Regions from separate parts of the Bradyrhizobium sp. B120 genome, predicted to be linked through region 2. Evidence: predicted binding sites of a transcription regulator. Region 2 holds the regulator's gene; each other region holds the start of a gene.
What was found. The regulator LexA, encoded in region 2, represses DNA repair genes until DNA is damaged. The targets are predictions, from matches to a motif close to TGTTCNNNNTGTGTTCNG.
Positions count from the first base shown of each region.

Region 1: ACOIX3_RS13570 (ImuA family protein) is a predicted target of LexA. The motif match lies at 2,961-2,978, and genes of this name have one in related genera.
Region 3: ACOIX3_RS02255 (helicase-related protein) is a predicted target of LexA. The motif match lies at 2,919-2,936, and genes of this name have one in related genera.

Region 1 covers NZ_CP185242.1:2,978,090-2,985,835, forward strand. The annotation lists gene ACOIX3_RS13550 (efflux RND transporter permease subunit) at 1-473, shown strand, start outside; gene ACOIX3_RS13555 (hypothetical protein) at 470-841, shown strand; partial or broken gene ACOIX3_RS13560 (cation transporter) at 859-1,059, shown strand; gene ACOIX3_RS13565 (UdgX family uracil-DNA binding protein) at 1,360-2,793, opposite strand; gene ACOIX3_RS13570 (ImuA family protein) at 3,050-3,844, shown strand; gene ACOIX3_RS13575 (Y-family DNA polymerase) at 3,735-5,522, shown strand; gene ACOIX3_RS13580 (error-prone DNA polymerase) at 5,519-7,746, shown strand, end outside.
Region 2 covers NZ_CP185242.1:4,684,333-4,692,078, forward strand. The annotation lists gene ACOIX3_RS21405 (HAD family hydrolase) at 271-903, shown strand; gene glp (gephyrin-like molybdotransferase Glp) at 923-2,134, shown strand; gene lexA (transcriptional repressor LexA) at 2,378-3,082, shown strand; gene ACOIX3_RS21420 (hypothetical protein) at 3,339-3,767, shown strand; gene ACOIX3_RS21425 (hypothetical protein) at 3,913-4,140, shown strand; gene ACOIX3_RS21430 (ComEC/Rec2 family competence protein) at 4,137-6,422, opposite strand; gene ACOIX3_RS21435 (L-2-amino-thiazoline-4-carboxylic acid hydrolase) at 6,530-7,006, opposite strand; gene ACOIX3_RS21440 (LysR family transcriptional regulator) at 7,147-7,746, shown strand, end outside.
Region 3 covers NZ_CP185242.1:478,230-485,975, reverse strand. The annotation lists gene ACOIX3_RS02255 (helicase-related protein) at 1-2,705, opposite strand, end outside; gene ACOIX3_RS02250 (DUF3108 domain-containing protein) at 3,329-4,159, opposite strand; gene rpmB (50S ribosomal protein L28) at 4,511-4,819, shown strand; gene ACOIX3_RS02240 (DEAD/DEAH box helicase family protein) at 4,999-5,604, shown strand; gene ACOIX3_RS02235 (methyltransferase domain-containing protein) at 5,706-6,422, shown strand; gene ACOIX3_RS02230 (hypothetical protein) at 6,670-6,867, opposite strand; gene ACOIX3_RS02225 (hypothetical protein) at 7,082-7,525, shown strand.

The DNA of each region.
Region 1 (7,746 bases), 1.7 Mb from region 2:
TGGGATCGGTTCCCGACGCGTTGCTTGTGTTCAGCGGGGTCCCGCTCGCCCTGACCGGCGGCGTCGCGGCGCTGCTGTTGCGCGGGATTCCGCTTTCGATCAGTGCCGGCATCGGCTTCATCGCGTTGTCCGGCGTCGCGGTGCTCAACGGTCTGGTCATCATCACCTTCATCGAACGGCTGCGCAGCGAAGGCAGGCCCCTGGTCGAGGCGGTCAGTGAAGGTGCGTTGACCAGGCTGCGGCCGGTCCTGATGACCGCGCTCGTCGCCTCGCTCGGTTTCGTTCCGATGGCAATCGCGACCGGCGCCGGCGCGGAGGTCCAGCGACCGCTGGCGACCGTCGTCATCGGCGGGATCATCTCGTCGACCATCCTCACCCTGCTAGTGCTGCCGGCGCTCTACGTCCTCTTCCGGCGGGAAGAGCCGTCCAGCGCGCAATCGAACCCATCCGCCCGGGAAGGAGCCATGTCATGAAATACGTGCTGTTGGTGATCGCATCGATCTTGTTTGCGACGCCGGTTTCCGCCGAGGACTACGAAAAGGGGCCGAACGGCGGCCTGATGCTCGACGTGGCCGGCATTGATGCCGAACTTCTGACGTCGGGCAACACGGTCACCATCAACGTCTTCGAGGCTTTCAAGGCCAAGCCGGTGTCGACCAAGGGGTATGTCGGCGCCGTCCTGATAGCCGGCGGACAGACCCGTGAAACAGTCACCCTTGCACCCCAAGGCGAGAACTCTCTCAAGGGGGACGCGAAGAATCCGATCCCAACCGGTGCGACGATTACCCTCACGATCAAGACCGCCGAAGGGAGGTCGGGCCAGGCTAAGTTCAAGAAGTAGGCGCGGCACGGGCCGGCAGCCGCAACGATGCCATCGGTAACGTCGCGGTCGTGATCGCCGCACTGCTGGTTGCCTGGACGCAAACGCCGTGGCCCGACTTGGTCGTGGCGGTCGTCATTGCCGCTCTGTTTCTGCAGTCGTCCTTCGCCATCATACGGGACGCACGAAACGACCTGAGCAACGCCCCGTCGGCCAATCCTCAACGATCAAAAGCTTAGAGATATTTTACAAGTCTCTACCCGGACGCCCACGACGCTCGTCACCAGCCATCCGGCGCGTGCTGCGAGCAGGTGAGTGAGGAGGGGAGGATTGCGAGATGAGGTGGCGCGCCGCACGATTGGGGCTAGCAAACCGCGCAGCGCGCCCGCCTCAGGTACGTCATGGCGTGAACATGACGCCCGATACCTATGGAACACGTCACAGTACCACGGATCAATTAAAGGTTGTAGGTATTTGTCAGCGTCCAGAAGCAATTTCACGTTGAAGTGTGGTCCCTGGTTCCGCCGGTTTGGCGCAACTCAGGCCGCGCGGGCTGGATTGCGCAACTGATCTGCGGCAATTTTCAGGTCGTCAATAAAGCGCTGATATTCCAGCGCTTTGGCTTTCTCGTCGGGCAGCCGCAACAGGTAGGACGGATGTACGGTGACGAGCACCTTGGTTCCGTCGTGATCGATCAGGCGGCCGCGGTTTTTGTTGATCGGGGTGATCTTGCCGAGCACGCTCTGCGCTGCGGTGGCGCCGAGCGCCACCACGAGTTCCGGCCTGATCGCGTCAAGCTCGCGCGCGTACCACTGACGGCAGGCGCGGATCTCCGGCGTGCCCGGCTTCTGGTGCAGCCGGATCTTGCCGCGCGGCACGAATTTGAAGTGCTTCACCGCGTTGGTGATGTAGACCTTGGCGCGCGCGATGCCGGCGTCCTCAAGCGCGCGATCGAGCATCTGCCCGGCCGGTCCGACAAAGGGATGGCCTGCGAGATCTTCCTTGTCGCCGGGCTGCTCGCCGACCAGCATCAGCGTCGCGCTTTGCGGCCCTTCGCCGAACACGGTCTGGGTTGCGTCCTTCCATAGCGGGCAAGCGCGGCAATCGGCGGCCTCTTCGCGCAAGGCAGCAATCGCATCGTGAACTTGCGTGTCGTGAGTTTGCTTACGGGCCATCGGCTCATCCTGCGGCTTCCGCGGCTCGGCTGTCTTGCGTGCGATAAAGGGGCCACTGGTCATGCGCATGGCGTCTTCGATCAGCGGCTTAATGATCGAGTCCTCGGGCAGGTTCCTCCAATAGGCCTGCGGCATCTCCATCACTTTCAGCCGCGCGGGATTGAAGAGGCCGTTGTCATGACGCCGCCAGGCCTCCTCGAGCCGATCCTCGCTCGGCACCTCGGATTTGGCGACGCCCGGCGAGATCGAGATCGCGTGCCCGTCCCAATGCGCGCAAACGTCGGGGGTCAGGATCGACCACGGCATGTCGGCGAAGCGGCCGGCGAAGAAAGGCGCGGCGAACTCGACGATGCGATGCTCCGGCTCGAACCAGGCGACGTAATGCGCCGTCCGCTCGCGGCCGATCTCGCGGAAGCGGAGCTGGGCGTGCATCCTGTCGATGTCGCGATAGACCGCGCGCGCCATCGCGTGGATCTCGGCGACGTCGGGGTCATCAGTCGCGCTGAGCAGATCGTGACGGCTGCGCAGCCGCCACAGCAGGCGATAGAGCAGGGCGAAGCGCGCGTCATTGCGATGCAGGATCGCGGTCTTTGCGAGCTCGACGAATATGGCTGTCACGTTGAACCGCGCCTGCGGCATGTCAGGCAAGTCATTCACGCAGGATGCTGACGGCAGTTCGTCGTCTTTGCGTACGGTCCATGTGACCTCCGCAGGCTTCACGTCATTCAACGCCAATCGTCGCGCGGCCTTGCGCCAGCCCTCGAAATCGGTGTCGTTGTCGAGCACGATGATACGCATACGATTGCTCCGTTTCCGTCACGTCGCCATTTTCGGGGCCAGTGCACCTGGCGTGCGGGAGATCAGGTTGCGTCCGGTTTTGGCGGCTGCTGAATCCCATTGATTCCACTCATGAATCGATGAACTCACCAATCCGATTGACTCCGCGGGCCCTGTTAGCTTTATATTAGAACATATCATGAACAAATGAGCCAGTCCCTGGTTCTCTGTTCTGGTCAGTGACGACCTCAAATTTTGGTTGGGAAGGAGCGGCGCAATGAACGGCGCACGCACGGGTACGCTTGCGTCTCTGCGCGGAAGCATCGCGCGCATCGAGGCGCCATCGGAGGCGGCGATGCCGAACCGCATCGCGCTCGGCCACACGAGCGCAGACGCGATGCTGCGCGGCGGGCTTGCGCCGGCCGCGCTGCACGAGGTGTTCGCGGCCGGCCATCAAGGCGGCGCGGCGACCGGCTTCATCGCGGGGCTCGCCGGGCGGATATCAGCGCGCAAGCCGCTGGTCTGGGTGCGGCAGGATTTTTCCGACCGCGAAAACGGTGCGCTGTCGATGCGCGGGCTCGCCGAGATCGGCCTCGATCCGCGCCTCTTGGTCACCGTGCGTGCCGCCGATGTCGACAGCGGGCTGCGCACCGCGGCCGACGCGCTCGCCTGCGATGCGCTCGGCGCTGTCGTGCTCGAGATCTGGGGCCATGCGCGCCAGCTCGATCTCGTCGCCAGCCGCAAATTGACCCTGGCCGCGCAAGCCTCCGGCGTCACCGCGCTGCTGCTGCGGATCGCGGCGACGCCGATCCCCTCGACCGCGGAGACGCGCTGGATCGTGCGCGCGGCGCATTCGCCGCCGGGTAATGCCGCAAGCGCCTGGGGCGCGTCGCGCTTCGAGGCCGAGCTCGTGCGCAATCGTCATGGCCCGGTCGGGCGATGGATCATGGAATGGAAGTGTGATGAGTGCCAATTCAGTGAACCGTCGGCGTATCCTCAGCCTGTGGCTGCCACGCCTGCCCATCGACCGCATCAAGCGCAAGCTCGCGCAGGACATCGCCTCGCAAGCTGATGGGCATGAGGTGGATGAACCTTCAAGTGAGGCGAGCACATTGGCAGGGCTCTCTCCCCCCTTGCGGGGGAGAGTTGGAGAGAGGGGTACCACGGACACCGGCGTATGCGGCTTACCCCTCTCCCTAGCCCTCCCCCGCAAGGGGGGAGGGAACCCGTCCGCTGATGCGTCCCTCACGAATGGATTGAGCAACCTTCTCCCCAGCGTCGTCGTCGCAAAGGACCACAACGCGATCCTGCTGCACGCGATCGACGAGGCGGCGGTGCGGGCCGGGCTGTCGATCGGGCTGCCGCTCGCCAATGCGCGGGCGATCTGCCCGGAGCTTACGGTCTACGACGCCGACCCCGCTGCCGATCTGAAGACGCTGAACGACATCGCCGACTGGTGCGACCGCTTCACGCCACTGGTCGCGCTCGATCCGCCTTACGGGCTGTTCCTCGACATCACCGGCTGCGCGCATCTGTTCGGTGGCGAGCGCGCGCTGCTGCAGATCGCGACCGGCGCGCTGAGCCGGCGCGGCTTTGCCGTCAGTGCCGCGATTGCCGGCACCTCGATCGCGGCGCGCACGCTGACGCGTTATACCTCGGGGCAGATCATCGCGGACGGCGCGGAGGCGGAGGCGGTCGGCCCGTTGCCGGTGTCGGCGCTCGGCGCCGATCCTGCCGTCACCACCGGCCTGCGCCGCGCCGGCCTGAAGACCATCGGCGATGTCGCCTCGCGCGCGCCGCATGAGATCTCGGCGCGGTTCGGCTCGGCCTTCACCACCTTGCTCGGCCACGCGCTCGGGCAGGGCGATGCCCCGATCAGCCCGCGCAAGCCGCTGCCCGATTACATCGTCGAGAAACGTTTCCCCGAACCCATCGCGACCGATACCGTGATCGCGCTGACGCTCTCGAGCCTTGCCAAGACGCTGGTTGCGGCGATGGACAAGCAGGGCAAGGGCGCGCGGCAGCTGGAAGCGAGCTTCTTCCGCACCGACGGCGCGGTGCGCGCGATCATGGTCGAGACCGGGCGTCCGGTGACGCGGCCGGAGATGATCGACCGCCTGTTCCGCGAGCGGCTCGATGCGCTCAACGATCCCCTTGATCCCGGCTTCGGCTTCGATCTCATTCGCCTCGCCGCAGGGCGTACCGAGATCGTGGTGCAGCAGCAGCGCGACCTCGACACCACAGTGCACGACAATGACGAGATCTCGGCGCTGATCGACCGCATCGCCGCTCGCATCGGGGGCAAGCGCGTTGTCGTGCATCTGCCGCTCGAGAGCCATATCCCCGAACGATCAGCGCTCGCGCTGCCGGCGCAGCATCATCTGGCCGCGGCGAGCGCGGCCGCCTGGCCGGAGCGCGTCGCCGGCGAGCCGCCGCTGCGACCGCTCAGGCTGTTCGAACGGCCCGAGCCGATAAAGGTGCCGTTCGCAAGTGTGCCGGATGGTCCGCCGCACCAGTTCACCTGGCGGCGCGCCTTGCATGCGGTGGTGCGGGTCGAGGGCCCCGAGCGCATCGCGATGGAATGGTGGAAGCAGGACGGCGCGGCGCTGACGCGCGATTACTTCCGCGTCGAGGACGCCGAAGGCCAGCGCTTCTGGATCTTTCGCGACGGCCTCTACGAGAGCGAGCTGCGCGACGAGGAAGGCAAGCCGGTACCCGCCAACTGGTATGTGCACGGGCTGTTCGCATGAGCGCGCCTCTACCCGACTATGCCGAGATCGGCATCACTAGCAATTTCTCCTTCCTGCGCGGCGGCTCCGATCCGCGCGCCTATGTGCATCAGGCGAGCGAACTGAAGATCCCCGTGATCGGGCTTGCCGATCACAACACGCTGGCCGGCGTGGTGCGCGCCTGGAAGGAGCTCGACAGCGACAAGGTCGCCCATCCGCCAAAACTTCTGATCGGCGCCCGCATCGTCTTCATCGACGGCACGCCCGACATCCTGGTCTATCCGCGCGACCGCGCCGCCTATGGCCGGCTGTGCCAATTGCTCACCCGCGGCAAGCGCGGCGGCGGCGTCGAGCGGATCGAGAAGGGCGACTGCCGGCTCACTCTGTCCGACCTCGTCGACTTCGCCGAAGGCCAGCTCTTGGTGCTGGCGTTGCCGCACCGGTTCGAGGCGGAGAAAGCGCTTGATCTGCTCGCGCAGCTCAAGGCCAGTGCCGCCGATGGCGTCTGGCTCGCCGCAAGCCTGCTCTATCGCGGCGACGACAGGCGCCGCCTCGCGCGGCTGCATGGTCTCGCCGCTGATGCTGGTGTGCCGCTGCTCGCCACCAACGAGGTGCTCTATCACCATCCCGCGCGCCGTCCGTTGCAGGACGTGCTGACCTGCATCCGCGAAAAGACCACGATCGAGGCTGTCGGCCGCAGGCTCGAGGCCAATGCCGAGCGGCATCTCAAGCCGGCGCATGAAATGATCAGGCTGTTTCGCGATCTGCCGGACGCGATCGCGGAGACCATGCGCTTCGCAAAACGCATCTCGTTCTCGCTCGACCAGCTCAAATACCAGTATCCCGACGAGCCGGTGCCGCCGGGCAAGACCGCGCAGCAGCATCTGGAGGACCTGACCTGGGCCGGCGTCGACAAATATTTCGGCGGCGAGATCGACGAAAAACTTCGCGCCACCCTGAACAAGGAGCTCGCGCTGATTGCCGAGCTGAAATACGCGCATTACTTCCTCACCGTGCACGACATCGTGCACTATGCGCGCAGCCAGAACATCCTGTGCCAGGGCCGGGGCTCGGCGGCCAATTCGGCGGTGTGCTACGTGCTCGGCGTCACCTCGGTCGATCCGACCAAGGTCGATCTGTTGTTCGAGCGCTTCATCTCCAAGGAGCGGCTGGAGCCGCCCGACATCGACGTCGATTTCGAGCATTCGCGGCGCGAGGAGGTGATGCAGTATGTCTATCGTCGCTACGGCCGGCACCGCGCCGCGATCATCGCCACCATCATCCATTATCGCCCGCGCAGCGCGATCCGCGACGTCGGCAAGGCGCTCGGGTTGACCGAGGACGTCACCGCGGCGCTCGCCGACACCGTGTGGGGCAGCTGGGGCAAGGGCCTCAACGACATGCAGGTGCGGCAGGCCGGGCTCGACCCGAAGAACGCGATGATCAACCTCGCGGTCGAGCTTGCCACCGAGCTGATCGAGTTTCCGCGCCATCTCTCGCAGCATGTCGGCGGCTATGTGCTGACCCAGGATCGGCTCGACACCTATGTGCCGATCGGCAACGCCGCGATGGACGACCGCACCTTCATCGAATGGGACAAGGACGATGTCGACGCGCTTCATATGATGAAGGTCGACGTGCTGGCGCTGGGCATGCTGACCTGCATCCGCAAATGTTTTGACCTGATCGATGATCACAAGGGCAAGCGCTGGGAGCTCGCCTCGGTCCCGCAGGACGAAAAGGAAGTCTACGACATGCTGTGCCGCGGCGAGTCGCTCGGCGTGTTCCAGGTCGAGAGCCGCGCCCAGATGAACATGCTGCCGCGGCTGAAGCCGCGTACCTTCTACGATCTCGTCATCGAGGTCGCGATCGTGCGCCCCGGGCCGATCCAGGGCGACATGGTGCATCCCTATCTCAGGCGGCGGAATGGCCAGGAAAAGGTCAGCTATCCATCGCCGGCGCCAGACCAGGGCAACAAGGACGAGCTCTACAACGTGCTGCACAAGACGCTCGGCGTGCCGCTGTTCCAGGAGCAAGCGATGCGGATCGCGATCGAGGCGGCAAAGTTCACCTCGGAGGAGGCCAACGGTCTGCGCCGTTCGATGGCGACCTTCCGCAACGTCGGCACCATCGGCAGCTATGAAGAGAAGCTGGTCGGCAACATGGTGGCGCGCGGCTACGATCCGGACTTCGCCCGCAGCTGTTTCGACCAGATCAAGGGTTTTGGCTCCTACGGCTTCCCGGA
Region 2 (7,746 bases):
CAGTGGTTATGGGTCCCTGCTTTCGCAGGGACGACGGGATGCAGGCCGCGCCACACATTCGGTGTCGTCCTGGCGAAAGCCAGGACGACGATTGGGGAGATCTCGAGTTCGTCTCTATCACCGTCACCCTGAGAAGCGCGGAATTGAAAGTTTGGCGTGGCCGTGAGCCTGCTTTCGCAGGGACGACACCCCGCCACCGTCGTCGCATGCCTGCCGCACAAATCGGGGACATTGCCGCCCGCCCGCAATTCTCGTACACGGTTTCACGCAATGACCTCGCAACTCTCTCCCGATTCCGTCGACGTGCTGCTGTTCGATATCGGCCGCGTCGTGCTCGACATCGACTTCGAGAAGGTGATGGCGCACTGGGCGCAGCATGCCGGCTGCGCGCCGGCCGACCTCGCCACGCGATTTGTCGTCGACGACAGCTTCAAGCATCACGAGATCGGCCGGATCGACGACGCGGCGTTCTTCGCAAATCTGCGCCGGACGCTCGGCATCGACATCACCGATGCGCAGTTCCTCGAAGGCTGGAATGCGATCTTCACCGGCGAGATGCCGGGCATCGCCCCCCTGCTCGCGACCGCCGCGAAGCGGATGCCGCTCTACGCCTTCTCCAACACCAATCCGGCCCACGTCGCGCATTTCTCGGTCATCCATGCCGAGCTGCTCAGCCATTTCCGCACCGTCTTCCTGTCCTCGACGATCGGCCATCGGAAACCCGACGCCGAGGCCTACGATCATGTGGTAAAAGCCATCGGCGTGCCGGCGTCGCGGATCCTGTTCTTCGACGACCTGGCCGCCAACATCGAGGGCGCGCGGGCGCGCGGCCTTCATGCCATCCACGTGACATCGACGGATGACGTGGCGCGGGCTCTGACTGCACTTGGTATTGAACATTAGGATTGAAGGAGCTCCGAGCGTGGCCCTGATGCCGGTTGCCGATGCCCTGTCCGCCGTCCTCGCCGGCGCCGAACCGCTGCCGGAGGAGATGGTGGCGCTCGATGCCGCCTACCACCGCACCCTGGCGCGCGACCTCGCCGCGCTGCGCACCCAGCCGCCGCAGCCGATGTCGGCGATGGACGGCTATGCCGTGCGCGCGGCCGACGCCGGTGATCTGACGGTCCGGCTCAAGGTGATCGGCGAAGTCGCCGCCGGCCGGCCGTTCGAGCGCACGGTCGGCGCCGGCGAAGCGGTGCGGATCTTCACCGGCGGCGTGATCCCTAATGGCGCCGACGCCGTCATCATCCAGGAAGACACCGCCGTCGACGGCGACCACATCACGATCACCGAGCCAGCTGCCGCCGGACGGCACATCCGCCCGGCCGGCGTCGACTTCCGTGAAGGCGACGTGCTGCTCGCCGCCGGCAGCCGCCTCTCCGATCGCGCGCTGTCACTGGCGGCCGCCATGAACTATCCGGACCTCGCGGTGCACCGTCGTCCGAAGGTCGCGGTGCTGGCGACCGGCGACGAGCTGGTGATGCCGGGCGCGACGCCCGGGCCCGGCCAGATCGTCTATTCCAACGGTTACGCGCTGCGGGCACTGGCGCGCGCCGAGGGCGCCGAGACCGTCGATCTCGGGGTTGCCGCCGACACGGTGGAAGCCACCACCGCCGGCATCCGCCGGGCGCGCGAGACCGGTGCCGACATCCTGATCACGACCGGCGGCGCCTCGGTCGGCGACCACGACCTGGTCAAGCAGTCGCTGGAGGCCGAGGGCGTTCAGATGGCGTTCTGGCGGATTGCGATGCGACCCGGCAAGCCGATGATGCATGGCCGGCTCGGCGCAATGCGGGTGATCGGCCTGCCCGGCAATCCGGTGTCCTCCTATGTCTGCGCCTTCCTGTTTCTGGTGCCGTTGATTCGGGCACTGAGCGGCCGAAAAGCTGTTCGTCATCGCCGCGAGAGCGCATTGCTCGGCCGCGACCTCGCCGCCAACGACCAGCGCGAGGACTATCTGCGCGCACGCATCGAGGCGCGCGAGGACGGCACGCTGATCGCAACGCCGGTCACACAGCAGGACTCGTCGCTGCTCGGGAATCTCGCTGCGGCACGGGCACTTCTCGTGCGTCCGCCGTTTGCGCCTGCCGCCGTCAAAGGCAGCGAATGCGAGATCCTGACACTGCCCGAGTGACGGCGCAGACCGCATCGCTTGAGCGCTCGCCGGATGCGTTCACCGGAAATTAAGTGGTTGCGGAACACATATCGAACATATAGTGTCCGTTCATGATTTGTTTCGAGTACTGGTGTGTACAAATGGGAGGCCGCGAGGGAGCGCTTGTGATGAGCACCGTGCTCCTGAGGTCAGGCCCCGCCTGCAGGCCTACCTGAAGAGTCTCGGAATCGAACGACGCTACCAACCGGGGGAATACTCGAGATGCTCACGCGCAAACAGTACGAACTTCTGCGTTTCATCAATGAACGTCTGAAAGAGGCCGGCGTACCGCCCTCGTTCGACGAGATGAAGGATGCGCTCGACCTGCGCTCGAAGTCCGGAATCCACCGCCTGATCACTGCGCTGGAAGAGCGCGGATTCATCCGCCGCCTGCCCAACCGCGCCCGCGCCATCGAAGTCATCAAGCTGCCCGAACTCTCGGCTGGCGGCGGCAACGGCCGCCGCGGCTTCACGCCGAGCGTCATCGAAGGCACCCTCGGCAAGCGCACCAGCTCGCCGCCGATCGCCGAGGACGACGGCAACCGTCCGGTCGCGGTCCCCGTGATGGGCCGGATCGCCGCCGGTACGCCGATCGAGGCGCTGCAGACCCGCAGCCACACCATCAGCGTACCGCCCGACATGCTCGGCTCCGGCGAGCACTATGCGCTGGAAGTGCGCGGCGACTCGATGGTCGATGCCGGCATCCTCGACGGCGACATGGCGCTGATCCAGCGCAACGACGTCGCCAACACCGGCGACATCGTGGTGGCGCTGATCGACGAGGAGGAAGCCACCCTGAAGCGCTTCCGCCGCCGCGGCGCATCGATCGCGCTGGAGCCGGCCAATACCGCCTATGAAGTGCGCATCCTGCCGCCGAACCGGGTCCGCATCCAGGGCAAGCTGATCGGCCTCTATCGCAAATACTGAATTTCAAATACTTGCGGCGGCGGGGAACGAGCAACACATCGGATCGTTCCTTGAATGATAGCGCAACGTGCTGTTTGCCCGATGCGCTCCGATACCTCTCACGCAGCGTCGCGTGTTTGTGATCGGGAGCGTTGGGCGACCAGTCGTACAATCGCCCAGAAACGAGGAGACACTCGTTCGCTATCGTCCACTCTGGTAGAGGCCCTATGCCTCAAGGAGAGGCACGGGTCGCTACCTCGATTAGAGGAGCCATCCGATGTGTGACTATAGTCTGCACGCCGTGGCGTCGCGCCCCGCCATTGTTGGAGAGACGCTGATCACCACGACTTTCCGCGGCACGTCGACCCGCGGCTTTGCTTCGGAGACCGATCCCACTGTCGCGGTCTGCATGCTGCCGGGCACCGAGCTCGCTTTCGCCGAGAACGTTCGCTACGACAGCCGCTGGATCTGGACCAAGACGATGAACTTCCGCGTCGGCGTGTTCAACGAAGTCGAGCCCGACGTTCCCGATCGCCATCATGACGCGGTCGAATTCCCCGACGGCAGCCATGTGCTGGTGACCCAGCTGGTCGAGGGACAACGCGTCAGCGTGCTGCAATTGCCGGCACTGCATCCGCCGGTCGAGCAGAAGCCGAAGGTGGTGGAGCGGCGGCCCTCCGCATTTGCGTCGCTGTTTTTGGGTTGAACGCATCGTCGCCGCGGAATGAGCTGTCCGGCGGCGGATGACCTAAGCGATTTCGAGCGACCCCGGACGCCGGGTTCCGGGGCGCAGCTGGAGAATTGCGTCGACACGCGCCTTGGCGCATCATCGGGCACGGAGGACGTGCGTGGTGGTCGACAAGGTCACATGGCAAAAGGCTGGACGCGTCACGGAGCCGGGCCGCTACATGTTCCGGTTCGGCTGGCTGACGGTGACGGCTGACGACCTGAAGGTCTGGGAGCAATTCCCCGAGGCTTCCTTCACCCTCGTCAAGAAGCCCGACGCCGGCCCTGACTCCGACGAATACCATCTCGGCCTGTTCGAGCTGCCGACCGGGCCCTCGCCCGACAACGGTTAATCATCGCCCTGCAAATCGGTTTCGGCCGGCGTCGCGTCGACGGCGGGCCGCGGAGCGGTCGCGGGCGTGCGCAGCGTGGTCTCACTCTCGCCGTCGCCGGGGACCGCCGGTGACCACGGCCGGTCGATCCCGCCGGGCTTGACCGCATCGATCACGTAGCCGTCCCTGATGCGCCGCAGCACCAGCGCGCCGTGGCGCCGCAACCGCTCGGCATCGATCACCGAGGCCGCGCAATCCTTCGGCGCCGGTCGCGCGCTCACGATCAGCACCGCACGCTCGCAGTCGTCGGCCAGCGCCTCGGGCCGGCTCGCCAGCGCGACGAAGGCGCCGCCGGGACCCTGCGTCACGCAGCCGCTCGGATCGCAGGAGACGCCCTCGCCGAGCGACGAGTCCGTCGCAGTCCGCGCGTCGGCATCCGCCGCCAGCCACTCCTTGACGAGGAATGCGTCCTTCGCGCTGTGCATCAGATGCAGCCGGCCGTCGCCGCCCCGCACCGCAACGTTGCGACCGTCGGCTGAGACCAGCACGTCCGGCTGCGGCACCCGCACCGCCCAGACCGAGGCCACCACCAGCAGCACGGCACCCGACCAACGCAGCGGCGTCCGCAACAGCCCGAGCAGGATGAGGCCCGCGCTTGCCACGACCATCGGCCCGATTCCGAACGCCGCCATCCGGCCGACCGCGCCCGGCAGCGCGGCGACCCATTGCGTCACCAGGATCATCCAGTCGATGCCGAACCCCATGATCGCCCAGAACACGCCGTCGAAGCCGAACGGCATGGCGAGCAGCCCGAGCAGGCCGGCCGGCATCACGACCGCCGACACCACCGGCATCGCCGCAAGGTTCGCCAGCAGCCCGTAGGGCGTCACGCGGTGGAAATGGAACGCGGCGTAGGGCGTCGTCGCGAGCCCGGCGACCAGCGAGGCCAGCATCAGCATCGTGAGCTCGCGCCCGCCCCACAGCGCTACCCGTGCGGTCGCCGAATGATCTGGTGACGCCAGCAGGTTCGGCAGCCCGATCTGCACCAGCGCCACCAGCCCGAGCGTCGCCGCAAACGACATCTGGAAGCTCGGATGCACCAGTGCCTCCGGCGCGATCGCGAGCACGATCAGCGCCGCCACCGCCAGCGTGCGGAAGGTGATCGCGCGGCGGTCGACGATGACCGCGATCAGCACCACGGCCGTCATGAAGAACGATCGCTGGGTCGCGACCTCCGCCCCCGACAGCAGGAGGTAGAACGCCGCCGCGACGAGCGCGGCCGCCGCCGCCCATTTCTTGATCGGGTGCCCGGCCGTCAGCGCCGGAAACAGCGCAAGCAACGCGCGGATCGTGAAGAACACGACACCCGCGACCACCGCCATGTGATAGCCGGAGATCGACAGCACATGGCCGAGCCCCGAGATGAACATCGCGTCGTTGACCGGCGTCGTGATCGCATCGCGCCGGCCGGTGAGCAGTGCCGTTGCGATCGCGCGCTGGTCGCCGTCCAGCGTGGTGCGGATCCGCGCGTCGATGGCATCGCGCAGCCACTGCATGAAGGCGGCATAGCGCAACGCAAGGCCACCAGTTGCCGGCGGCTCCCTGGTCCTCACCGCGCCCATCACGAAACCGGATGCGCCGATCCCCTGGAAATAGAGGTCGCGGCCGAAATCATAGGAGCCCGGACGCTGCGGCCCGAGCGGCGGCATCAGCCGCGCCTTCAATTCGACGAAACTGCCGACGTCGGGCGCGGTGCCCTTCTTCACCGAGAGCCTGACGCGCTCGAGTTTTGGCGCCTCGCGCTGGCTTTCCATCGTGACGACGCGCAGCACGAAGCGGTCGGTCTTCTCTCTGACGTCGCGCGTCTCGACAAAACCGGTCAGCGCCACGGAATATATCGGGCGCGCCAGCACGCCATGGGCGATCCGCGCGGTCTTCCATGTCGCCGTCGCAAAGCCCGCGGCAACCGCGGCCAGCATCACCACGGCGGCAAACACCCGATGCCGCCGCAGCAGCAGTGCCAGCAGGCAGAGCGCGATCGCGACTGACGCCGCGACGGACAAGACCGGCTCGTGCTCGGCCGCGAAATAGAACGCAATCCCGGTGCCGAATGCCACCGGCACCCACGGCAACAGCCGCCCGGCCCCCGTCTCCGCGCGCACCCATTGCCGCAATGTCTCGACGAGCGGCCGCCAGATGCTGGTGCGCACCGGAACGTAGCCACCGACCGGCGCAGCCGCGCGCGGCGGCCAAGTCCCCGCGTAGCCGCGTCTGCCGCCCGGCGTCGTGCCCTGCTCCGCCATTCCGCTTGCGATCCCTGCCGGGCCACAAAGCTAGCGGAAGCCCCCGTCGGCCGCCTAGCGGAACACAACCGGAACACGAAGGTATCCGGCAGCACGCGCTGCGGCTACTACGGGGTCCTGCGAAAGCGGAAATCACAGCACGAAGCCCCCTCCATCAAGGTCTGGGAACGGGAGAGCTGCAGGCCGTCGTCGAAGCCCGCGAGCATGGCATGGTCGCGCTTGCAGTGAACCTCGTAGCCGATGTCGGCGAGGCCGAGATCCTTGTAGAACTCGGCATAGCCGCAGCGCTTCACATTGAAAGCAAACTGTTGCTCCGACTGGTCCAGGATCTGGACCTCCATGGCGCCACCGGCCGCCCACAATTCATCTACAATCCGCCTCAACGACCCGATGCCCTGTCCATAGGTGGAGGCCCATGTTGCGCCATCCTCGGCCGCGAGCCGGCGTATCGTGGCATCGACGAGCTCCCGCGTGGCATCGTCGCCGAGCTTGTCGCGCAGCGTCTGGATGAAGGGGATCAGAACGCGGCCCTCGATCTTGCGCCGCTGCAAATGACTGATGGCCACGTCGTGAGTGTTGGGCATGGATGCTCTCCCTGGCAGAAACCGGTCGGGCTATTTCTGCGCGAGTGGACCGGCCGGATCAAACCAATCCTCCTTGCCCGTTGACTTAGAAAATCTATCCCTGAAAACTGCGGCTCCATAGACCCTGAGAAGTGCCGACAATGAGCTACCGTCTTCCTCCCCTGAACGGACTACGCGCCTTCGAGACGTCCGCGCGGCATTTGAGCTTCAAGCGCGCGGCCGACGAATTGTGCGTGACGCCCGGCGCGGTCAGCCAGCAGGTCAAGGCGCTGGAGACCGCGTTGGGGATCGCGCTGTTCCGGCGGCTGCCGCGCGGATTGCTGCTGACGACCGCCGGCGAAGAGTACCTGCCGTCGATCAGCCGCGCCTTCCGTGAGATATCGCACGCGACGCATCGTACAGCGCCCGCGCTTCGCGGCAGGCGGCTTCGGCTCGGCGTTGCACCAGCCATCCTGTCAAGGAAGTGCCCTGCGATCCAAAGCTTGACGCGGCAGGATCAACGGCAAATGCGCGTCACTCTCTCCGCGACCGGCGATCTCGGCGAACTGATCGACGGCAGGCTCGACGCCTTGCTGCGATCCACCACGCGATCGCATCCGGGGCTGCACCTCGAGCAGATTGAACTTCGCTCGCCGAAGGGCATGACCGTGCCGGCCACCCTGCTCACGCTGCCGGGATTGGCCGGCTGCCTGGAGCACCGGGCGCTCGTCCAAATCCTGCAAGAGCAGAATATGTCCGCC
Region 3 (7,746 bases), 4.2 Mb from region 2:
ACCTCGGCGAATCCGACATCGGGCAGCAGCGCGGCGGACGGCGCGGGATCGCCCGATACCGGCTGCTCGACGGCAGCTTCGGCCTCGGGCGCAGCGGCGGCCTCCGGCGCATCGGCCACCACCTCAGCGGCGGCATCGACCGGCGCGTCTGCGGCGACATCGGATATCGCCTCGGCCGACGGCGTCTCCGCAGCGACGGTCTCGGTGGCCTCGGCAGGCGCAATCTCGACAGCCTTCGGCGGCAGCGGCGGACGGCGGTCCATGCGGTAGCCGAGCGCGCGCAGGATCGAGGCAAAATCCTCACCGGCGGAGCCGGTCAGCGAGGTCATCGCCTGGGTGACGACAAAGCCGCGGCCATCGAACGCGCCAGCGGGCTTCTCGCCCGGCGAGGTCTCGCGCCAGGCCAGCGCCGGGCGGATCAGATCGGCGAGCCGCTCGAGAATATCGACGCGCACCGCGCGCTCGCCGCACTGGCGATAGCCGAGCACGCGATAGCCGTCGCGCGGCAGGGCCTTGTCGACCGGGAACGAGGTGCGGCCGCTGGAGGCGAGATGCTGCACATTCGACAGCGCGCCCATGTCGACATTGCTCTGCTTCTCGGCCCATAGCAGCGAGGCCAGCGAGCGCGCCGCAGGCTTCAAGAGCTGCGGGAAGTAGATGTGGTAGGCGCCGAAGCGCACGCCGTATTTGCGCAGCGCCGCGCGCGAGGGCTGGTCGAGATCCTTCATCTCGGCGGCGATCTTGCTGCGCTCGAGCACGCCGAGCGCCTCGACGAGCTGGAAGGCGATGCCGCGGGCGATGCCCTGGATATCCTCGGCCTTGGACAGTTCGAACAGCGGCCCGAGCAGCTTTTCGATATGCGTCTTGAGCCAGAGATCGAGTCGGGTCTGCACGGCCTCGCGCGAGGCGCCGGTCAGCCGCTCGTCGGAAATGATGCGCAACCGCGGATGCAGCGCGTCGTCGGCGGCCACCAGCTTGGCCACCGCATCGCCGGTCCAGCGGATGGTGCCGTCGGAGGTCAGCACGAACTGCTCGTCGGGGGCGGCGCCCAGTTTCTCGGCACGCGTATCGATCTCGCGCGCCAGCACTTGCTGGGCGGCGGCTTGCAGCGCCTTGGCGTCGCTGCCGGCCTCGGCCGCATCAGGTGCGAAGGTGAAACCATCGAGCCGGCCGATCACGTGGCCTTCCACGATCACTTCACCGGTCTTGCCAATTTCCGTATTCAAAACTGAGTTCTCCCGCAGGCGGCGCATCAATACACTGGTCCGCCTGTCAACGAAACGCTCCGTGAGCCGTTCATGCAGCGCATCGGATAATTTATTTTCGAGATCGCGCGTGATCCCCTGCCAGTGGTCCGGGTCGTAGAGCCAGTCGGGCCGGTTGGCAACGAAGGTCCAGGTCCGGATCTGCGCGATCCGGCCCGATAGCGTGTCGATATCGCCATCGGTCCGGTTGGCCTGGTCGACCTGAGCGCCAAACCATGCGTCAGGGATACGACCCTTTTGCATCAGGAAGCCATACAGCGTGGTCACGAGTTCGGCATGGGCGGCCGGCGCCAGCTTTCGGTAGTCCGGAACCTGGCAGGCCTCCCACAGCCGCTCCACCGCTTTAGCCCCATGCGCCCATTCGCGCACCTCGGCGTCGCGCGCGACATGTTCGAGCACGCGGAGGTCTTCGGCCACCGGGGCCCGCGTCAGTGCCTCATGATTGGGCGACAGCGCCAGCGACACCTGCAAGGCGCCGAGCGAGGCGAAATCCAGCCTGGCGTTGCGCCATTGCAGCATCTTGACGCTGTCGAAAGTGTGGTTCTGCAGCGCGTTGACGAGCTCCGGCTCGAACGGCGCGCAGCGGCCCGTGGTGCCGAAGGTGCCGTTGCGCGTGGCACGCCCGGCGCGGCCGGCGATCTGCGCGAATTCGGCCGGCGTCAGCCGGCGGAACTGATAGCCGTCATATTTGCGGTCGGAGGCGAAGGCGACGTGATCGACGTCGAGATTGAGGCCCATGCCGACCGCGTCGGTGGCGACGAGGTAATCAACATCGCCGTTCTGGAACATCTCGACCTGCGCATTGCGTGTGCGGGGCGAGAGCGAGCCCAGCACCACGGCCGCGCCGCCATGCTGGCGGCGGATCAACTCGGCGATCGCGTAGACCTCATCGGCGGAGAACGCGACGATTGCGGTTCTACGTGGCTGCCGCGTGATCTTGCGGTCGCCGGCGAATTCGAGCTGCGACAGCCTCGGCCGCGTGACGATCGAGGCGCCCGGCAACAGCCGCTCGATGATCGGCCGCATTGTCGCGGCGCCGAGCAGCAGCGTCTCGTCGCGGCCGCGGCGGTTCAGCATGCGATCGGTGAACACGTGACCACGCTCGAGATCGGCGGCGATCTGGATCTCGTCGACGGCGAGAAAGGAGACATCGAGATCGCGCGGCATTGCTTCCACGGTCGAGACCCAGAAGCGCGGCGCCTTCGGCTTGATCTTCTCCTCGCCGGTGATCAGCGCGACATTGTCGACGCCGGCGCGGGCCGCGACCTTGTTGTAGACCTCGCGCGCGAGCAGCCGCAGCGGCAACCCGATCAGGCCGGACGAATGCGCCAGCATGCGCTCGATGGCCAGATGCGTCTTGCCGGTGTTGGTCGGCCCCAGCACCGCAGTGACGCCTGCGCCGGGCACGCGGTCATTTCCGAACGAAGTTGAGAAAGCCATATTTTGCAGGTGTTTCTTCTATTGTCCGGCGGCTGTCAGCCGTCATTGCGAGCGAAGCGAAGCAATCCATTTCGCGTGCGCGTCGGCACGATGGATTGCTTCGTCGCTGCGCTCCTCGCAATGACGCGGAAATCCGGAAACTGATCGATCATGGGCATCATCTGAGGCGAATCTGTCTCACAATGCGACGCCTTCTGCGCCGCCCTTAAACTTCGGAACGAGTCTAGAACGAATCGCGCCCGAATCGGTGACTCCATTCCAGACCTGAAACGTTCACCGCAACATCTCGGGCAGGCTGACGGCGGCGGCACTAGATCAAGTTTGAGAGGGCTCCACAAGCACAGGATATGCGGACTGAATTCCTTAAATTCCAGAGGCGCGCGAGTCGAATCAGAAGCGGGCAAGAGTCAACTGGATTCCGGTGACGTTTGTTGCATTCCCTGACAAGTCGCCCTCCCTGACCCGTCATCCCCGCGCAAAGGCTTCGCCTTTGTCGCTGGAGGAGCGCGCTTTTGCGCGCGTCTCGAAGGATCGACGGCCACCGGCCGGGCCGTGCATCCTTCGAGACGCGCTGCGCGCTCCTCAGGATGACGGTCGGACAGCGTAGCCGGCGGATCGATCCCCTACTGCGTCTTCGCCACGCGCGGCGGCGCGGCGGTGGTGACGAACGAGGTGGCTTCCAGCATGGCCTGGCCGAGCGGGGTCGGGATCGTCATGCGGAACGGCACCAAGAGGCGGGTGCCCGCGATCGGCACGAAGGCGATCTCGATGTTGCGCTGGGCGGCGAGATATTTGATGACAGGGCGATCCGGGATGTAGCCCGAAACCGGCACGAAATAGAGCGCGCACACCAGCGCCGGGCCGTGATAGCCGCGCTCGGCTTTCACGATCTCGACCCGCTTGAAATCGAGCTTGAGGTCGTAGCGCATGCGGCCGTCGAACACGCCGGCGCCGGTGCGGCAGACATCCGGGCTCATCAGTTCGGCATTGCCGGGCGCGCGCAGGAACGAGCCGGTCATCGGATCGAACACGTTCTTCTTCTGCGCGTCGGAGACCGGCAGGCGGTCGGCATCGACCGGCGGCTCCGGCTCGATGGTGGATTCCTTGATGCCGCCACCCGCCAGCACCATCCGGATGGTCTCGGATTTCTTCGAGGTGGTGGTGGTCGCGGTGTAGGAGGAGGCGACCAGCGCGCCGTTGACGACGCGGCCCTGCGAAGCGCCCGCGCCGCTGCCGCCGGAGAACGCCTTCAGGAGGCCCGCGGTGCCGCCCTGGGCCGAGGCCGAGAAGGTGTCGTCGCCGATTTCGATGGTCCAGGTACCCTTGCCGACCGGGATACCGGCCAATGTCGCCTCATAATGGGCGTCGAGCCGCCCTTGCGCGCTGGCGCGCTCGGCGCAAAACAGCAAGAGGGCACCAGCGCAGAGGCCGATGAGCCGGCCGAGCGGGGGCAAAAGGGCAATGGCGGTGGTCACTTAACCTACCTGACGGTCCTGCTATCGGCGCTCTTTCGTCATCCAATTGGACGTTCAATTCGGCCGGACAACGCGCGCATCTGTTATGGAACCAAGACTTGCAGCCGAATACGCCCTTTATATGGTTGCTATATCCGCCGTTAAGTGGCTGGTAGCGCTTATGAACCGCCATTTCCCGGTACGGTTATGCGGCGATATAATCTTGACGCTTGGGTATTCTCCCCCTATACACCCGCGGTTCCTGGAAAATGGACGCGAATTCAAAACCCCCGCGCGGGCCGCGTGATCGCACGTGCCGCCGGAAGCGGGGACGCAATAAGGATTTTGGTAATGTCCCGGCGCTGCGAACTGACGGCCAAGGGCCCCCAGACGGGCCACAAGGTGAGCCACTCCAACATCAAGACCAAGCGGCGCTTCCTGCCGAACCTGGCCAACGTGACCTTCATCTCGGATGCGCTCGGCCGCAACGTGCGGCTGCGTGTCTCGACCAATGCGCTGAAGAGCGTCGACCACAATGGCGGCCTCGACGCCTACCTGATCAAGGCCAAGGCCGAGGTGCTGTCGCCCCGCGCCCTCGATCTCAAGCGCGCGATCGAGAAGAAGGTCGGCAAGCCGGTGTTCGTGAAGAAGGCGAGCTGAGCTCAACCAAACGCGGAATACGCGGAGAGAGTTTTGAACGGCCGGGTCGATGACCCGGCCGTTTTTGTTTTGCGACAATTCGACCATCGGAGAAGTAAGCGAACCCTATGCCGCCGACAAACCACCCGCTATGATCGCAGGAACGAGAACGCTCAACTGCGATAGGGAAGGGGTGACTGTTGGCCGTCAATGTCGAAGAGCTGAGGGGGATCGCGGCCCAGCGCGAACGTTACTTGGGTCAACTCAATCGCCTAAAGAAACTCAACAAACAGACATCCTGCGTGGAGGCTGCGGTTTCCAGCGCCTGCGAGACTTTGCGCGCGGGCACGAGTTCGTTCGTGATCTACGGCGAGCCACAAAGCGGCAAGACGGAAATGATGATCTGCCTTACCGCAAAATTACTCGACGATGGAAACCGAATTATCATTCACTTGTTGAACGACAGCGTTCAGCTGCTCCAGCAGAATCTTGATAGATTTCAGCGATCAAATCTGTCGCCAGCCGCGCGTAACTTCTCTGACGTCATTGATCCCGAGTACTCCTTCGCGACGGGATTCCATGTCATCTTCTGCAAGAAGAATGCTAGCGACCTCGCAAAGCTGAATCAAAAGCTAGAACGCGTGCGCGAGAAGGTCGTAATCGACGACGAAGCCGACTTCGCGACACCGAACGCGCTCATCAACAAGGGCGACGTAACGCGGATCCGCGCCACGCTGACGACGAGACACGAAAGTTCATTCGATACTGGTTCGATCCGTATGCGCGTCGTCAGCTGGCGGCTCTAGCGGAGGCTATTCTTAGGGTCCAAGACAACCGTACGAGAGATGTACTTTGGTGCGCTTTCTCGCGTCTTATCATCACGAAACAAGCCGGCGCGTCTCTTGCGATGGATCTTTCGCACAGCCGCCCGCACAAGGTTTTCGAAACCGCCCCGGTGAAACCGTTTGGGAAGTTTCTTAGGGCAACAGGTCACGTTCTCAAGAATTGCATTCGACAAGATCAAGCTCACGACAGTCCCGCGACACAGACTGCACTTGGCGATGCACGATCATTAGCGATCGCCAGCGGAGCTATCGATCTTGTTCTAACCTCCCCACCCTACCTGAACGCAATTGACTACATGCGCTGCAGCAAGTTTTCGCTAGTTTGGATGGGCCACAATATTAAGGAGCTCACGAACATCCGAGCGGAGAGTGTTGGGAATGAGACGAGCGACAAAGATGCTCACAAGGATGACGTAATCAAGAACATCATGTCGGGTCTCAAATTGAGCCCTCCTCTATCCCCGAGACATGAGGCCGTACTTGCTCATTATATTGAGGACATGCGCCAAGCTGTTGCAGAGGCGGCGCGCGTTCTCAAGCCAGGTGGCAGAGCCATTTATGTGGTGGGAGAAAATACGGTTCGCGGGACGTTCATTCCAAACGCAAAAATTGTATCTGCGGTCGCGGAAAGAGCAGGACTAAAAAATGAAACAAGACGCGTTAGGCTCCTGCCAGCCAACCGTCGCTACCTGCCTCCTCCATCCGTTGGGAACGGCCAAGAGTCGCTCGATGGGCGCATGCGGCGGGAGGTAATTTTGTCATTTTCTAAGCCTGGCTAGGAAAATCCGCTTTCACCGTTCGCGATGAGCGGTGACAACCAAGCCCAGTCTCGCGGACGCTCCATGGGCGCTCTGCATCACGAACAAAGATCAAGCTGCCGCACGACCTGGGCCTATCGCGCCGCTCAAACGCACGCGGTCACCTCGCAGCATGCTAAATCTGCATCGAACGACCGGCCGCTGCCGGATCACGCGCTCCAGATCGTAGCGCGTCGCGAGGACAGGATGGATCGCGCCATCGCGCGTCTCACTTCGGTGACCGCAACCCCGGCGACATCACCCACGCGTCGATGTGCGAGGCGGTCTCGGCCTGACGGGCCATGCGGATCAGGCGGTCGCGTGCGACGCCGGGAGGCATGACGCGGGCTTCGCCGCGGAGGCGGATCGATTCGTCAGCAAGGCGTTGCTCCGGGGACCTGCGCGGGTTGGGAAGGCTGTTCTGCATCACGCTGCTCCATTCCATCCGAAGGCGGGAGCGCAACTGGCGTTCTCGGTCACCGGCCATGCCGGATATTCGCGCGGTGATGGACCGAGCCTACGCCTGCGGAACGTGGCTGGACGGTGCACTAGTGAACACAGCGAAGGAAATCGACTGAAGGGAGCTGCGTCTCCCGGGAAGTGCACGGCCCTGGCTTTGGGGGCAGGGGAATTGCAGGGCCGTGCAGGCCGGCAATCCAGCCCGCTGCATCAAGTCGATGCCGCAGCGCTTGTTCCACGGCTGCGACAACGGTGCGCCAGAAGGCGAATTTCACCAGCAAATTCAAGGCGACACCGCCTGTCCAGTCCTCGCGAAGAAAATATTCCTCTTCCCCGAGACCCCAACTCAACATTACGAGCAGCGCGTCCCGCCTCCTCTGAGAGGGGCGTATCGCGATCGTCACGGACGTTGGGCGCGGAATGCGGTGGCCGCGAGAAGCGCGGGCGACGAGCGCACCGCGTCGCGGACGGTGACAGCGTGTGGTCCTGACGCCCAGTGGCCCTCTTCCCGCTGTCTGACAGGTGAATCGATCCGACCGGTGCGCGTGCAGGCGCGGCGCGCTGGCGAGGTGGATTCTTCTTTGCGCAATAACGCGCGAAGTAAAATCATCCATCGCGTCGCGTGAGGAGAGATGGATTGCTTTCCGCCTTCGTTAAAGCTTCCGCCTTCGCCAAGGCTTCGGCGGACAAGACGGCGCGACAGGCCTCGCGATGAGGTCGGCTCCAAGTTTATGGCAAGTCCGCTGACAGCTGCTGCCAATGGCAGCGGTGTCATCGCTTCCATCACGCGCACATCACACGAATCTCTGCGAGATGCGTTGAAAGCGCGTGAAGAAAGGCTTAACGC